One region of the Streptomyces sp. NPDC058157 genome, then DNA from elsewhere that is predicted to be linked to it. Evidence: riboswitches for the same ligand, from Rfam matches in the RefSeq annotation. Region 1 holds a riboswitch; the other holds the start of a gene.
What was found. A riboswitch is a leader RNA that binds a small molecule or an ion and turns the genes downstream of it on or off. The one in region 1 is predicted to bind cobalamin.
Positions count from the first base shown of each region.

Region 2: it holds a riboswitch for cobalamin, as region 1 does, so the genes downstream of both, cobN (cobaltochelatase subunit CobN) here and ACFVXK_RS26030 (CoA-acylating methylmalonate-semialdehyde dehydrogenase) in region 1, are expected to answer to the same signal.

Region 1 is NZ_JBHVUQ010000120.1:15,435-23,105, forward strand. Features, by position in the region: gene ACFVXK_RS26010 (cytochrome P450) at 1-1,147, shown strand, start outside; gene ACFVXK_RS26015 (ferredoxin) at 1,144-1,389, shown strand; gene ACFVXK_RS26020 (DUF6243 family protein) at 1,636-1,854, shown strand; partial or broken gene ACFVXK_RS26025 (3-hydroxybutyryl-CoA dehydrogenase) at 1,984-2,097, opposite strand; cobalamin riboswitch at 2,264-2,449, shown strand; gene ACFVXK_RS26030 (CoA-acylating methylmalonate-semialdehyde dehydrogenase) at 2,641-4,140, shown strand; gene ACFVXK_RS26035 (acyl-CoA dehydrogenase family protein) at 4,137-5,291, shown strand; gene ACFVXK_RS26040 (enoyl-CoA hydratase/isomerase family protein) at 5,288-6,421, shown strand; gene mmsB (3-hydroxyisobutyrate dehydrogenase) at 6,418-7,332, shown strand; gene ACFVXK_RS26050 (enoyl-CoA hydratase) at 7,329-7,671, shown strand, end outside.
Region 2 is NZ_JBHVUQ010000031.1:14,521-22,191, reverse strand. Features, by position in the region: gene ACFVXK_RS10855 (hypothetical protein) at 286-813, opposite strand; gene cobN (cobaltochelatase subunit CobN) at 842-4,462, opposite strand; cobalamin riboswitch at 4,495-4,652, opposite strand; gene ACFVXK_RS10845 (nitrite reductase) at 5,002-6,564, shown strand; gene ACFVXK_RS10840 (precorrin-8X methylmutase) at 6,561-7,208, shown strand; gene ACFVXK_RS10835 (precorrin-2 C(20)-methyltransferase) at 7,205-7,671, shown strand, end outside.

The DNA of each region.
Region 1 (7,671 bases):
GTCCGGGTGCCCCTTCGACCCGCCGGCCGAGCTGAGCGAGGCCCAGCGGCACGGTCCCATCAGCCGCTTCACCCACGTCGGCGGGAAGCCCGGCTGGCTGATCACCGGGTACGACCTGGTGCGGTCGGTGCTGGCGGACCCCCGCTTCAGCTCGCGCAAGGAGCTGATGAACATCGTCGACTTCGAGCTCCCCGCGGCCCCGCCCGGCGAGTTCCTCCTGATGGACGAGCCGCAGCACGGCCGCTACCGCAAGCCCCTGGTGGGGAAGTTCACCGTGCGGCGGATGCGGATGCTGACCGAGCGCATCGGGCAGATCACCGCCGAGTGCCTGGACGCCATGGAGGCGGCGGGTCCCTCGGCCGACCTGGTGACCGCGTTCGCCAAGCCCATCCCCACCATCGTGATCTGCGAGATCCTCGGCGTGCCCTACGAGGACCGCGCCTCCTTCCAGGAGCAGATCGACGCGTTCATGGGCGGGGAGGTCGGCGACGAGGAGCTGATCGCCGCCTACACCGCCACCCAGGAGTACCTCGCGCGCCTGGTGGCGGCGAAGCGGGCCCACCCCACCGACGACGTGCTGAGCGAGCTCACCGACAGCGATCTGACGGACGAGGAGCTCAAGGGGATCAGCCTCATCCTGCTGGCGGCCGGCTTCGACACCACCGCGAACATGCTCTCCCTCGGCACGTTCGCCCTGCTGAGCAACCCGGAGCAGCTGGCCGCCCTGCGCGCCGACCCCTCGCTCACCGACGGGGCGGTGGAGGAGCTGCTGCGCTACCTGAGCGTCGCCAAGACCTTCCACCGCACGGCGCTGGAGGACGTCGAGGTGGGCGGCCACACCATCGAGGCCGGCACGACGGTCGTGCTGTCGTTCAACACCGCCAACCGCGACCCCGCCCGCTTCACCGACCCGGACGCGCTCGACATCCGGCGCCCGTACGACGGCCACCTGGCCTTCAGCCACGGCATCCACCAGTGCCTGGGCCAGCAACTGGCCCGCGTCGAGATGCGGGTGGCGTTCCGCGCGCTGCTGGACCGCTTCCCGACGCTGCGCCTGGCCGTACCGGCCGACGAGGTCCGGCTGCGCCCGGAGACCGCCGACATCTACGGCGTCAAGAGCCTGCCGGTCACCTGGGACCCGCGGTGAACCCGGCCCGCCTGGACGTCGACCGCGCACGCTGCATCGGCGCCGGGATGTGCGCCATGACCGCCCCCGGCGTGTTCGACCAGGATCCCGACGACGGCCTGGTGGTCCTGCTGCGGACCGCACCGGACGCCGCCCTGCTCGCGGCCGCGCGGATGGCCGCCGGGGTGTGTCCGTCGGGGGCCATCACCGTCACCGGACCGGAGTCCGGGGACGGCGCCGCGGCCCGGCCGCAGTCGGGCTGAGGGCGCCGGACCGGGCCGCCGTTCCCGGCGCGACGGCTACGCCGTGCCGGCGGGAGCCCTGCCGCGGGAACCCGGTCCGGTGGCCGCGGGGCCCGCGAAACCGGGTAACGTCGTTGTCATGTTCTTCCAGACACCGATTTTCGAGTGAGGGCCTGACGGGCCCCTGCTGACGCCCTTCCACGTCGCCGCGCCCGTCCCCCCACCGATGAATCCACAGATCACTGCACATCACCACCGGGAGAACCCGTGACCGACAGCAAGAACATCAACAACCCCGTGGGCCAGGGCGGCGGCCAGCGCAAGAGGCAGTCCCGCGCCGAACGGCAGAACAACGGTCCGCACCGCAACCTGGACCGCCAGGGCGCCGCCGACCGCAAGGCGGAGCTGGTGCGGAAGATGCGTGAGAAGGCGGCCGCCGCCGACGCCGCCACCGACCAGGCGGGCGAGGCCCCCGCCCAGAGCTGACGCACCACCGCCGCACGGCATCCCGGCCAGGCACCCGGCCGCTCCACCGGGTCCCTCGGCAGTCCCGGTCGTAGGGGTGGAACCCCCGGCCGATCTTGCGGCCCAGCAGGCCCGCCTGCACCCTCCGCAGACGAATCCCGCCCGGTCCTGGGAGCGGATGACCGTCTTGCCCAGGGTGTCGCAGGCGGACGCCTCCACCGTCTCGCGGCTGGTGTGGCGCGACGAGACAACCTCCACCAGCGGCGGCAAGACCTTCCGCCTGAGCTGCCCCCAGCGGGCGGTCCCGCCGCTGGGCCGCGCCCTTGCGGTGGACGAGAACGGCAGCGCCTTCGGACCGACCAGGACTGAGCGATCTGCGCACACGTCGGCTCCAGGCCCGCCCGAGCGTCGGCTCTGGACTTACTAGGACGTCCAACTATATGTTCGTGGCACAAGGTCCGCGGTGCAGGGAAGCCGGTGAGAAACCGGCACGGTCCCGCCACTGTGACCGGGGAGTGTGCTGCCATCCACACGCCACTGACGAGGTCTGTCGGGAAGGCGGGCGGCGCGCGGGGATCCGGGAGTCAGGATACCGGCCGCGGATGTTCCGTGTTGTCCACGAGGATGGAGCAGACACGCATGGCACCGGTTTGTACCCACGACCCTGGTGATCCGGCGGAGCGCGCACACACCGATTTCGCGCGCTCGTAGTTCTCACGGCTTTCCCCCGCGGCGCACCCCCACCCGGGTGCGGTCCGTCGGCGTGCCGTGCCATCCCCGGATCCAACCTGACGAGAGCAGGCACCCATGGTCCGTGAACTCACCCATTTCATCGGCGGGAAGCACACCACCGGAACCTCCGGCCTCTTCGCCGACGTGTACGACCCCAACACCGGCACCGTCCAGGCCCGGGTCCCGCTCGCGGGACGAGCCGACACCGAGGCGGCGATCGCCAACGCCGAAGAGGCGCAGGCGGAATGGGGGCAGTGGAACCCGCAGCGCCGGGCCCGCGTGCTGCTGCGCTTCCTCCAGCTCGTCGAAGGCGAGCGCGACAGCCTCGCGCGGCTGCTGTCCGCCGAGCACGGCAAGACCGTCGCCGACGCCCACGGCGACCTGCAACGCGGCCTGGAGGTAGTCGAGTTCGCCGCAGGCATCCCCCACCTTCTCAAGGGGGAGTTCACCGACAACGCCGGCACCGGCATCGACGTGCACTCCCTGCGCAGCCCCCTCGGCGTCGTCGCCGGCATCACCCCGTTCAACTTCCCCGCCATGATCCCGCTGTGGCAAGCCGCACCCGCTCTGGCCTGCGGGAACGCGTTCATCCTCAAGCCGTCCGAGCGCGATCCCTCCGTACCGCTGCGCCTCGCGGAGCTGTTCCTGGAAGCCGGCTTGCCGCCGGGCGTCCTCAACGTGGTCAACGGCGGCAAGGAAGCCGTCGACACCCTCCTCGAGGACCCCCGCGTCCAGGCCCTGGGCTTCGTCGGCTCCACGCCGATCGCCGCGCACATCTACGCCACCGCCGCCGCGCACGGCAAGCGCGCCCAGTGCTTCGGCGGGGCCAAGAACCACATGATCGTGATGCCGGACGCCGACCTCGACCAGGCCGTCGACGCCCTGATCGGCGCCGGCTACGGCTCGGCGGGCGAACGCTGCATGGCGATCTCCGTGGCCGTCCCCGTGGGCGAGGAGACCGCCGACCGGCTGGTGGCGGCGCTCAAGGACCGGATCGCGACCCTGAAGATCGGGCGCTCGGACGACCCCGACGCCGACTTCGGTCCCCTGGTCAGCCGCGACGCCCTCGACCGGGTGCGCCGCTATGTCGACATCGGCGTCAACGAGGGCGCCGAACTCGTCGTCGACGGGCGCGGGTTCACCCTGGACGGGCACGAGAACGGCTATTTCGCGGGAGCCTCGCTCTTCGACCGGGTCTCCCCGCAGATGCGCATCCACCGCGAGGAGATCTTCGGCCCCGTCCTGTCGGTGGTCCGCGCCGCCGACTTCGAGGAGGCGCTGCGCCTGCCGAGCGAGCACCCCTTCGGCAACGGCGTCGCGATCTTCACCCGGGACGGGGACACCGCCCGCGAGTTCACCCGCCGGGTCAACACCGGCATGGTCGGCGTCAACGTCCCGATCCCGGTGCCGGTCGCGTACCACACGTTCGGCGGCTGGAAGAAGTCCGGCTTCGGCGACCTCAACCAGCACGGGCCGGACTCGATCCGCTTCTACACCCGTACCAAGACCGTCACCTCGCGCTGGCCCTCCGGGGTCAAGGAGGGCGCGAGCTTCACCATCCCGACGATGGGGTGAGCGCCGTGACCACCACCCTCACCGAGGACCAGCTCGCCCTCGCCGAGGTCACCCTCGACTTCGCCCAGGAGCAGTTGGCCCCGCATGCCGTGGCCTGGGACCAGGACAAGCACTTCCCCGTCGACGTCATCCGCCGGGCCGCCGCGCTCGGGCTCGGCGGGGTCTACGTCCGCGAGGAGCACGGCGGTTCGGGACTGTCACGCGCCGACGGCGTCCTCGTCTTCGAGAGCCTCGCCACCGGCTGCCCCTCCATCGCCGCCTACCTCTCCATCCACAACATGGTCGGCTGGATGATCGACCGCTACGGCGACGCCGCCCAGCGCGCCCGCTGGCTGCCCGGCCTCTGCTCCGCCGCGACCCTGGGCAGCTACTGCCTCACCGAACCGGGCGCCGGCTCCGACGCCGCCGCCCTGCGCACCCGCGCCGAACGGCAGGGCGACCACTACGTCCTGACCGGCGTCAAGCAGTTCATCTCCGGCGCCGGAGCGGCCGGCGTCTACGTCGTCATGGCAAGGACCGGCGAGCCGGGACCCGCCGGGATCTCCGCCTTCGTCGTCGAACGCGACGACCCGGGCGTCTCGTTCGGCCCCAACGAACGGAAGATGGGCTGGAACGCCCAGCCCACCCGCCAGGTGGTCCTCGACGGCGTCCGCGTCCCCGCCGACCGGCGCCTCGGCTCCGAGGGCGACGGCTTCCGCATCGCCATGAACGGCCTCAACGGCGGCCGCCTCGGCATCGCCGCCTGCTCACTGGGCGGCGCGCAGAGCGCCCTGGACCGCAGCCTGTCCTACCTCGCCACCCGCGAGGCCTTCGGCAGCCGTCTCCTGGACGCCCAGGCGCTCCAGTTCCGGCTCGCCGACATGGCCACCGAACTGGCCGCCGCCCGGGCCCTGGTCCGGCAGGCCGCCGAGGCCCTGGACAGCGGGGATCCACTGGCCCCGCGCCTGTGCGCGATGGCCAAGCGGTTCGCCACCGACACCGGCTACGCAGTCGCCGACGCCGCCCTGCAACTGCACGGCGGCTACGGCTACCTGAGCGAGTACGGCATCGAGAAGATCGTCCGCGACCTGCGGGTCCACCAGATCCTGGAAGGCACCAACGAAGTCATGCGCGTCATCGTCGCGCGCGGACTGACGGAGACCCTGCGATGACCAACCGAACCGAACCGGGCCACGCCCCGGCCCACTCCCCGGCCCACTCCCCGGCCCACGCCGAAGACCACGTCCTCCTCCGCACCGAGGGCCACGCCGGATACGTCACCCTCAACCGCCCCGAAGCGCTGAACGCCCTGAGCCACCCCATGGTGCTCCGCATCGAGCAGGCCCTCGCGACCTGGGCGCACGACCCCGCCATCGAGCTCGTCGTCATCGAAGGCGCCGGCGAGCGCGGCCTGTGCGCGGGCGGGGACATCCGCGCCATCCACGAGGACGCCCGCACCGGCGGCACCGCCTCGGCGGACTTCTGGCGCGACGAGTACCGGCTCAACGCCCTGATCGCCCGCTACCCCAAGCCGTACGTCGCCCTCATGGACGGCATCGTCATGGGCGGCGGCGTCGGCGTCTCCGCCCACGGCAGCGTCCGCATCGTCACCGAACGGTCCAAGGTCGCCATGCCGGAGACCGGCATCGGCTTCGTCCCCGACGTCGGCGGTACGTACCTCCTCGCCCTGGCCCCGGGGGAACTCGGCACCCACCTGGCCCTGACCGGGGCGCCCGTCGGCGCGGCCGACGCGCTGCTGTGCGGGCTCGCCGACCACTTCGTCCCCTCGGCCGCCCTGCCCGCGCTCGCCCGCGAACTGGCCTCGGACTCCGTGCACTCCGTACTCGAACGCCACGTGGGACGGCCGCCGTCCGGCGATCTGAGCACCTCGCGCGAGTGGATCGACCACTGCTACGCCGCCGACAGCGCCGAGGAGATCGTCGCGCGCCTGCGGTCCTCGGACGTACCCGCCGCGAAGGCCGCCGCGGACACCCTGCTGTCCAAGTCCCCCACGGCCGTCAAGGTCACCCTGGCCGCGCTGCGCCGGGCCCGGCAGCTCGGGCCCCTGGAACGCGTCCTGGAACAGGAGTACCGCGTCTCCTGCGCGGCGCTCTCCTCCCCCGACCTGGTCGAGGGCATCCGCGCCCAGGTCGTCGACAAGGACCGCAACCCGCGCTGGTCCCCCGCCACGCTGGAAGAGGTCGGCCCCGGCGCCGTGGACCGGTACTTCGCCCCGCTCGACGCGCACGAACTCCGGCTCCTACGCGTCGGGACCGCTTCGTCGCAGGAGGTCGTCTGGTGAGCAGCACCGTCGCGTTCATCGGGCTCGGCCACATGGGCGGCCCCATGGCGGCCAACCTCGTCAGGGCCGGACACCGCGTCCTCGGCTTCGACCTCGTCCCCGGCCTGCTGGCCGCCGCAGGCAGCGGCGGTGTCGAGCCCGCCGCCTCCGCCGCCGAAGCGGCCGCGGAGGCCGACGTGGTCATCACCATGCTGCCGGCCGGCCGCCACGTCCTGGCCCTCTACCGAGAGCAGGGCCTGCTGGCCGCGGCCCGGCCCGGCACCCTGTTCATCGACTGCTCCACCATCGACGTCGCCGACGCCCGTACCGCCCACGAGGCCGCGGTCGCCGCGGGTCACCGGGCGCTGGACGCGCCGGTGTCCGGCGGGGTCGTGGGAGCCGAGGCGGCCACGCTCACCTTCATGGCCGGCGGCGGGGCCGAGGAGTTCGCCGCCGCCGAGCCGCTGCTCGACGCCATGGGCAGGAAGGCCGTCCACTGCGGCGCCGCCGGTGCCGGACAGGCCGCGAAGATCTGCAACAACATGATCCTCGCCGTCTCCATGATCGGCGTCAGCGAGGCCTTCGTCCTCGCCGAGAGCCTCGGCCTCGACCACCAGGCCCTCTACGACGTCGCCTCCACCGCGTCCGGCCAGTGCTGGGCCCTCACCACCAACTGCCCGGTCCCGGGCCCGGTCCCGACGAGCCCGGCCAACCGCGACTACCGCCCCGGCTTCGCCGCGCCCCTCATGGCCAAGGACCTCGGTCTCGCCGCCAACGCGCTGCGCGCCGGCGGCGTGGACGCGCCGCTGGGCCTCAAGGCCGCCGAACTGTACGCCGCGTTCGCCGAGGGCGAGGGCGCCGCACTCGACTTCTCGGCCATCGTCCGCACCCTCCGACCTGCCGCCCCGCACCAGAACGGAACCACCGCATGACCGCCTACGAGACCATCCTCCTCGAACGCAAGGGCCGCGTCGCCGTCCTCACCCTCAACCGCCCCGAAGCACTCAACGCCCTCAACCTCCAGGTCATGACGGAGGTGGTGGCGGCCGCGGAGGCACTGGACCGGGACCCGGACGTCGGCTGCATCGTCCTCACCGGCTCCCCGAAGGCGTTCGCCGCCGGCGCCGACATCAAGGAGATGCGCCCGCGGTCCTACATGGACATGTACCTCACCGACTGGTTCACCGCCTGGGACCGCCTCGGCCAGGTCCGCACCCCGACCCTCGCCGCCGTCTCCGGATACGCGCTCGGCGGCGGCTGCGAACTGGCCA
Region 2 (7,671 bases), on a different contig from region 1:
GCCTAGAGCGCTGAATCGCGGGACCCTCGCGGGATTCGTCTTGCGAGGGTCGATCGCTCGCAACGTTTCGGGTGTGACCCCGAATTCCTCGCGTTTTTCGCGAACGAGTCGAATTAGCGGAGGCCCTCCATTCTCTTCATCGCTGAAGTTTGCGGATTGAATGATCCGGATGCGAGGCTGGCGGCCAAGTTTGCACTCGAAGCGGCGAGCACTTCCGACGGCTTGGCCGAACTGAGTGACCTGATCTCCACTTCGCTCGCGGAGCTGGATCAGGTGTAGCTCAAGTCAGGCTTGAGGACCCGTCCCCTCCGGACGGGGCCTCAATTCGTTGGGATAGCCAAGCCCCGCCAGGTGACTCCTGGCGGGGCCCCTTCGTGGGGCGACGGCAGTAGTTGACGGCAACGTCAACGGACGAGAGCAGCGCAGGGCTGGCGGATGCCAACCGTCGATCCTGGCCGCCTCGGGACTGGTCGGGCCGTCGAGGGCGGTGCCGAGGGTGCCACGTGCCGTGCCGGAACCAGAATCGGAGGATGAACTGTTCAGAGAGGAGAGGTCCGCCATGGTGCGGAAGGCCGCCAGGTCGCGGTGTTCCGAGACGAGGGCCTCGATGCAGGGGGCGTACTCGGGGTCGTGGGACATGACGGCGAACAGGCCGTCCTCCTCGCCCTTCCAGTGGGCGAGGAGGACGGCCTGGCCGGCGGTGAGGAGGGTGCCGGCCTTATCCGAGGTCGCCCGCCGCGTTCTCACCGTTTCGTGCTCGGAGATGAACTCCTTGATGAGGAGGATCTGGCGGCAGCCGCAGTAGTGGCACATGCCAGACAGTTTGGAGGGGATAAGGGGCTTAGTCGGATTCGCCTTCCAGGTTGCCCTCCGTGTCCAGGTAGACCTGGCGGAGGGATTCGAGGATCTGGGGGTTCGGCTTCTCCCACATGCCGCGGGATTCGGCCTCCAGGAGGCGTTCCGCGATGCCGTGGAGGGCCCAGGGGTTGGCCTCCTCCAGGAAGGCGCGGTTCGTCGGGTCCAGGACGTAGGTTTCCGTCAGTTTGTCGTACATCCAGTCGGCGACCACGCCTGTCGTGGCGTCGTAGCCGAAGAGGTAGTCGACCGTCGCCGCGAGTTCGAAGGCGCCCTTGTAGCCGTGGCGGCGCATCGCCTCGATCCACTTGGGGTTGACGACGCGGGCGCGGAAGACGCGGCTCGTCTCCTCGACGAGGGTGCGGGTCTTGACCGTCTCCGGGCGGGTGGAGTCGCCGATGTAGGCCTCGGGGGCCGTGCCGCGCAGGGCGCGGACCGTGGCCACCATGCCGCCGTGGTACTGGAAGTAGTCGTCCGAGTCGGCGATGTCGTGTTCGCGGGTGTCGGTGTTCTTCGCGGCGACGGTGATCCGCTTGTACGCCGTCTCCATCTCGGTACGGGCGGGCCGTCCTTCGAGGCCGCGGCCGTACGCGTAGCCGCCCCAGACCGTGTAGACCTCCGCGAGGTCGGCGTCGGTGCGCCAGTCGCGGGAGTCGATCAGCTGGAGGATGCCCGCGCCGTAGGTGCCCGGGCGGGAGCCGAAGATGCGGGTGGTGGCCTTGCGTTCGTCGCCGTGGGTGGCGAGGTCGGCCTGGGCGTGGGCTCGGATGAAGTTCGATTCCGCCGGTTCGTCCAGGGAGGCCGCCAGGCGGACCGCGTCGTCGAGGAGGCCGATGACGTGCGGGAACGCGTCGCGGAAGAAGCCCGAGATGCGGAGGGTCACGTCGATGCGGGGGCGGTTCAGTTCCGACAGGGGAATCGCCTCGATGCCCGTGACGCGGCGCGAGGCCTCGTCCCAGACCGGGCGGACGCCGAGGAGGGCCAGGGCTTCGGCCACGTCGTCGCCGGCCGTGCGCATGGCACTGGTGCCCCAGAGGGACAGGCCGACCGAGGCGGGCCATTCGTCCTCGTGGTCCGCGCGGTAGCGGGCCAGCAGGGAGTCGGCCAGGGCCTGACCGGTCTCCCAGGCGAGGCGGGAGGGGACGGCCTTCGGGTCGACCGAGTAGAAGTTGCGGCCCGTCGGGAGGACGTTGACCAGGCCGCGGAGGGGCGAGCCCGACGGGCCGGCCGGGACGAAGCCGCCGTCCAGGGCACGGACCACGTGCGCGATCTCGTCCGTTGTGCCGGCCAGACGGGGCACGACCTCGTTCGCCGCGAAGGTGAGGATGTCGCGGACGGCTGCCGGGTGGCCCGCCGCGACGGGGGCGACCGCGTCGGGGGACCAGTTCGCGTCCTCCATCGCCTGGACCAGGGTGCGGGCCGTCTCCTCGATCGTGTCCGCCGCGGTGCGGGTGGCGGCCGACTCGTCCAGGCCGAGGGCCTCGCGCAGGCCCGGGAGGGCGGAGGTGCCGCCCCAGATCTGGCGGGCGCGGAGGATGGAGAGGACCAGGTTGACCCGGGCCTCGCCGGTCGGGGCGCCGCCCAGGACGTGCAGGCCGTCGCGGATCTGGGCGTCCTTGACCTCGCACAGCCAGCCGTCGACGTGGAGCAGGAAGTCGTCGAAGCCGTCGTCGTCGGGGCGCTCCTCCAGGCCGAGGTCGTGGTCGAGCTTCGCCGCCTGGATCAGGGTCCAGATCTGGGCGCGGATGGCGGGGAGCTTCGACGGGTCCATGGAGCTGATCTGGGCGTACTCGTCCAGGTGCTGCTCCAGGCGGGCGATGTCGCCGTACGACTCGGCGCGGGCCATCGGCGGGACCAGGTGGTCGACCAGGGTGGCGTGCACCCGGCGCTTGGCCTGGGTGCCCTCGCCCGGGTCGTTGACCAGGAAGGGGTAGACGAGGGGGAGGTCGCCGAGCGCGGCGTCGGGTGCGCAGGAGGCGGACAGGCCGGCGTTCTTGCCGGGCAGCCATTCGAGGTTGCCGTGCTTGCCCAGGTGGATCATCGCGTCGGCGCCGAAGCCGCCGTCCTGCGCCGCCGCCTGGATCCAGCGGTACGCGGCCAGGTAGTGGTGCGAGGGCGGCAGGTCCGGGTCGTGGTAGATCGCGATCGGGTTCTCGCCGAAGCCGCGCGGCGGCTGGATCAGGATGAGGAGGTTCCCGCGGCGCAGGGCGGCGAGGACGATGTCGCCCTCGGGGTTGGCGGAGCGGTCGACGAACATGTTGCCGGGGGCCTCGCCCCAGTGTTCCTCGACGCTCTCGCGCAGGTCCGCGGGGAGCTCGGCGAACCAGCGCTTGTAGTCGGCCGCCGGGATGCGGACCGGGTTGCGGGCCAGCTGCTCCTCGGTGAGCCAGTCCTGGTCGTGGCCGCCGGCCTCGATCAGGGCGCGGATCAGCTCGTCGCCGTCACCCGAGACCAGGCCCGGGATGTCGGCGGTGGGGCCGAAGTCGTAGCCGGCCGCGATGAGGGTGCGCAGGAGTTCCACCGCGCTGGCCGGGGTGTCCAGGCCGACCGCGTTGCCGATGCGGGAGTGCTTGGTGGGGTACGCGGAGAGGACGAGGGCGACGCGCTTGTCGGCGCGCTCGATGTGGCGCAGGCGGGCGTGGCGCACGGCGATGCCGGCCACGCGGGCGGCGCGCTCGGCGTCGGCGACGTAGGCGGGCAGGCCGTCCTCGTCGATCTCCTTGAAGGAGAACGGGACGGTGATGAGGCGGCCGTCGAACTCGGGCACGGCGACCTGCGTGGCGGCGTCGAGGGGGGAGAGGCCCTCGTCGTTCTCCTCCCAGGTGCTGCGGGAGCCCGTCAGGCACAGGGCCTGGAGGATCGGCACGCCGAGACCGGCCAGGGCGCCCGCGTCCCAGGACTCGTCGTCCCCGCCCGCGGAGGCGGTGGCGGGTCGGGTGCCGCCGGCGGCGAGGACGGTGGTGACGATGGCGTCGGCGGAGGCCAGGGCGTCGAGGAGCTCCGGCTCCGGGGTGCGCAGGGAGGAGACGTAGAGGGGGAGCGGGCGGCCGCCCTTGGCCTCGACGGCGTCGCAGAGGGCGTGCACGAAGGCGGTGTTGCCGCTCATCTGGTGGGCGCGGTAGTAGAGCACCGCGACCTGGGGGCCGGTCGCCTCCGTGGCGGGGCGCTCCAGGGGGCCCCAGGTGGGGGAGGCGGCCGGGGGCTCGAAGCCGTGGCCGGTGAGCAGGACCGTGTCGGAGAGGAACCGGGCCAGCTGGTCGAGGTTGGCCGGGCCGCCGTGCGCGAGGTAGCGGTGGGCCTCGGCGGCGATGCCGATCGGGACCGTGGAGGCCTCCATCAGCTGGGCGTCCGGGGCCTGTTCGCCGGTCAGGACCACCACGGGGCGGGTCTGGTCGGCGGCGAGGAGCACGTCGAGGCCGTCCTGCCAGGCGCGCAGGCCGCCGAGGAGGCGCACGACGACCAGCTCGGCGCCGTCGAGGAGGCCGGGGAGGTCGTCGAGGGGGAGGCGGGAGGGGTTCGCGAACCGGTACGGCACGGGGCCGCCGGCGATGTTCGCGGCGCGGGCGCTGAGCAGATCGGTGTCGGACGTCGACAGCAGCAGGATCATGCGGCGGCAGGCCTTCCTCGGGGTTTCCGCGCCCCGGGCAGTGAGGACAGCGGGAGTTCCTGACTCACCCCGCGGATCGCTCCGCGGGGCTCACAGTGGCGGGACCGCGCCGGAATCGCACCGGGCTTCCTCCCATGTCGCCGTCCTCGGCGGTGACGGGCCGAGTGGTCCGCCGGAAGGTCATCTTAGGTGGCCTTTTCCCTGGCCGGGAGGTGGGGTCGGTCGGGTGCGGCACCGCTGCCGGAGCTCTGCCCTTGGGGTTGCGCCGCAAACGTGGGGGGCGGGTGCGGGGGCGGGGCCGCTGCGCGGAGCCTCTCCCCGCCCCGCCCCTTCGCCGTTTCTCCCCCGGCTGCCGCTGGGAGGTGGCCCAGGGGCTCCGCCCCAGACTCCGCGCCTCAAGCGCCGGCGGGGCTGGAATCGGCCGGCGTGGTCCGTGGGGTGCCGCTGGTGGGGCGCGGGGTGCGTCGGAGCGGGAGCCCCCGGTCGGGGTGGCGACGGACACAGGTCGGGGGTGGGGAATCGTGGGTATGCTCGCGGCCATGCCGCCCCAGCCACCTTCCGCCGCATCGCGGGACGAACCCGTCATACGTGAACGCGGCGACGCCTGCCCCGGCGCGCTGCGGCTGCACGCCGCCGACGACGGGTACCTCGCGCGCGTCCGGATCCCCGGCGGGCTGCTCACCACCCGGCAGGCCCTCGCGCTCGCGGACGCCGCCGAGCGGTTCGGCGACGGGCACCTGGAACTCACCTCCCGCGGCAACGTCCAGCTGCGCGGCCTCGCCGACGGGTGCGGCGGCGGGCTCGCGGAGCTGCTGGACGCCGCCGGGCTGCTGCCTGCGCCCGGCCACGAGCGGGTGCGCAACATCGTGGCCACCCCGGCGGCCGGGGCCCAAGTCGTCGGCTGGGTCCGGGAACTCGACCGGCTGCTGTGCGCCAGTGCGCGGGCCGCGGACCTGTCCGGGCGGTTCCTGTTCGCCCTCGACGACGGACGCGGGGACGTGGCCGCCCTCGACCCGGACGTGACCGTGATGGCCGCGGGCGCGGACGGCGAGGAGGGCCGGGAAGGTACCGGTCCCGCGGGCGGAGAAGGCCGCGAGGGCCAGGACGGCCCCGGCCGCGGCCCGGGCGACGCCCGCCCCGGCGCCGACGACGCTCGCCCCGGCCGTGGTTCCGGCGGTGACGGCCCCGGCGACGCCTGCCCCGGTCCCGGCGACGCCCGCCCCGGCGCCGGTGACGGCCCTGGCCCCTCTGTCGGTGCCGGCCCGCGACCGGGCCGCGGAGGCGGCCCTGCGTACGGCGCCGGCCCCGTGAGCGGTGCCGGCCCCGTGAGCGGTGCTGGCCCCGGCTGGCAGGTGCTGGTGCGGCTCGGGGGTGCTGCCGACGCCGTCGGGGTCGGCGGGGGCGATGCGGCCTCCGCTGCGCTGCTGGCCGCCGAGTACTTCCTCGACGCCGCCGGCGCGGCCGGGACCCGGCCCTGGCGGGTCGCCGAGCTGCCCGGTGAACACGCGCTGGATGCGGGGGAGTTCGTGCGACGGCTGGCCGAGGCGGGGATCGCGGCCGTCCGCGTGCCCGCGGTGGCGTGGCCGTACGCCGAGCCGCCCCGGCCGGGGCGCGTGGGCGCGGCCGGGCTGTGCGTGCTGCCCCCGCTCGGGCGGGTCGGCGCCGCGCAGTGGCGGGTGCTGGCCGAAGCCGCCGACGGCGAGCTGCGCGTCAGCCCGTGGCGCAGCGTCGTCCTCCCGCGCGCCGCGGCCGACAGCGGCGGCCGCATCGAGACGGCCGGCCTCGTCGTCCGGCCCGGATCCCCCTGGCGGACCGTCACGGCCTGTACGGGCAAGCCCGGTTGCGCCAAGTCCCTCGCGGACGTACGCGCCGACGCGCGTGCCGTCGTAGAAGTACAGGAGGCCGCCGCGGAGCTGCCGGTGCACTGGTCGGGGTGCGCCCGCCGGTGCGGGCATCCGCGCGGCACCGCGTGGGTGGACCTCGTCGCCACCCCCGACGGCTACGAACTCGACGCGCGGCCCGTGCCGCACGCAGATCTGGCGGCCGCCCTCACGGCCGCACGCACCACCCCCACCACAACCGAAGCCGCAGTGAAGAAATGAGCGAGTACACCGTGTTCGAGTACGAGAAGGACGGCGCCGCGATCTACCGCCAGTCCTTTGCCACGATCCGCGCCGAGGCGGACCTCTCCGGGCTGCCCGCCTCGGTCGCCCAGGTCGCGGTGCGCATGATTCACGCCTGTGGCATGACCGACCTCCCCCAGGACCTCGGCTACACCCCCGACGTGGTCCTGCGGGCCCGTGCCGCCCTGCACGCCGGCGCGCCGATCCTGTGCGACGTGCAGATGGTCGCCAGCGGCGTCACCCGCAAGCGGCTGCCCGCCGACAACGAGGTGATCTGCACCCTCTCCGACCCGGCCGTGCCCGCGCTCGCCGCGAAGATGGGCACCACCCGCAGCGCCGCCGCCCTCGAAGTCTGGCGCGACCGGGGGCTGTTGGAGAACTCCGTGATCGCCGTCGGCAACGCCCCGACCGCGCTGTTCCGGCTGCTGGAGATGATCGAGGAGGGCGCCCCGCGCCCCGCGGCCGTCATCGGCGTGCCCGTCGGCTTCATCGGCGCGGCCGAGTCCAAGGACGCCCTAGCCGCCCACCCCTCGGGCCTCGACCACCTCATCGTGCGCGGCCGGCGCGGCGGCAGCGCCATCGCCGCCGCCGCGGTCAACGCGATCGCGAGCGAGGAAGAATGAGCAGCAGCACCGGCAAGGGCAAGCTCTACGGGGTCGGGCTCGGGCCCGGCGACCCGTCGCTGATGACCCTGAGGGCCGTCGAGGCGATCGCCGAGGCCGACGTGGTCGCGTACCACAGCGCCCGCCACGGCCGTTCCATCGCCCGCTCGATCGCCGCGAAGCACCTGCGCGCCGACCACGTCGAGGAACCGCTGGTCTACCCGGTCACCACCGAGACCACCGACCACCCCGGCGGCTACCAGGGCGCGATGGAGGAGTTCTACGAGGCCTCCGCCGCCCGGCTGGCCGCGCACCTGGACGCCGGCCGGACCGTCGCCGTGCTCGCGGAGGGCGACCCGCTCTTCTACGGCTCGTACATGCACATGCACAAGCGGCTCGCGGACCGCTACGAGGCCGAGGTCGTCCCCGGCGTCACCTCGGTCAGCGCCGCCGCCGCCCGCCTCGGCACCCCGCTGGTCGAGGG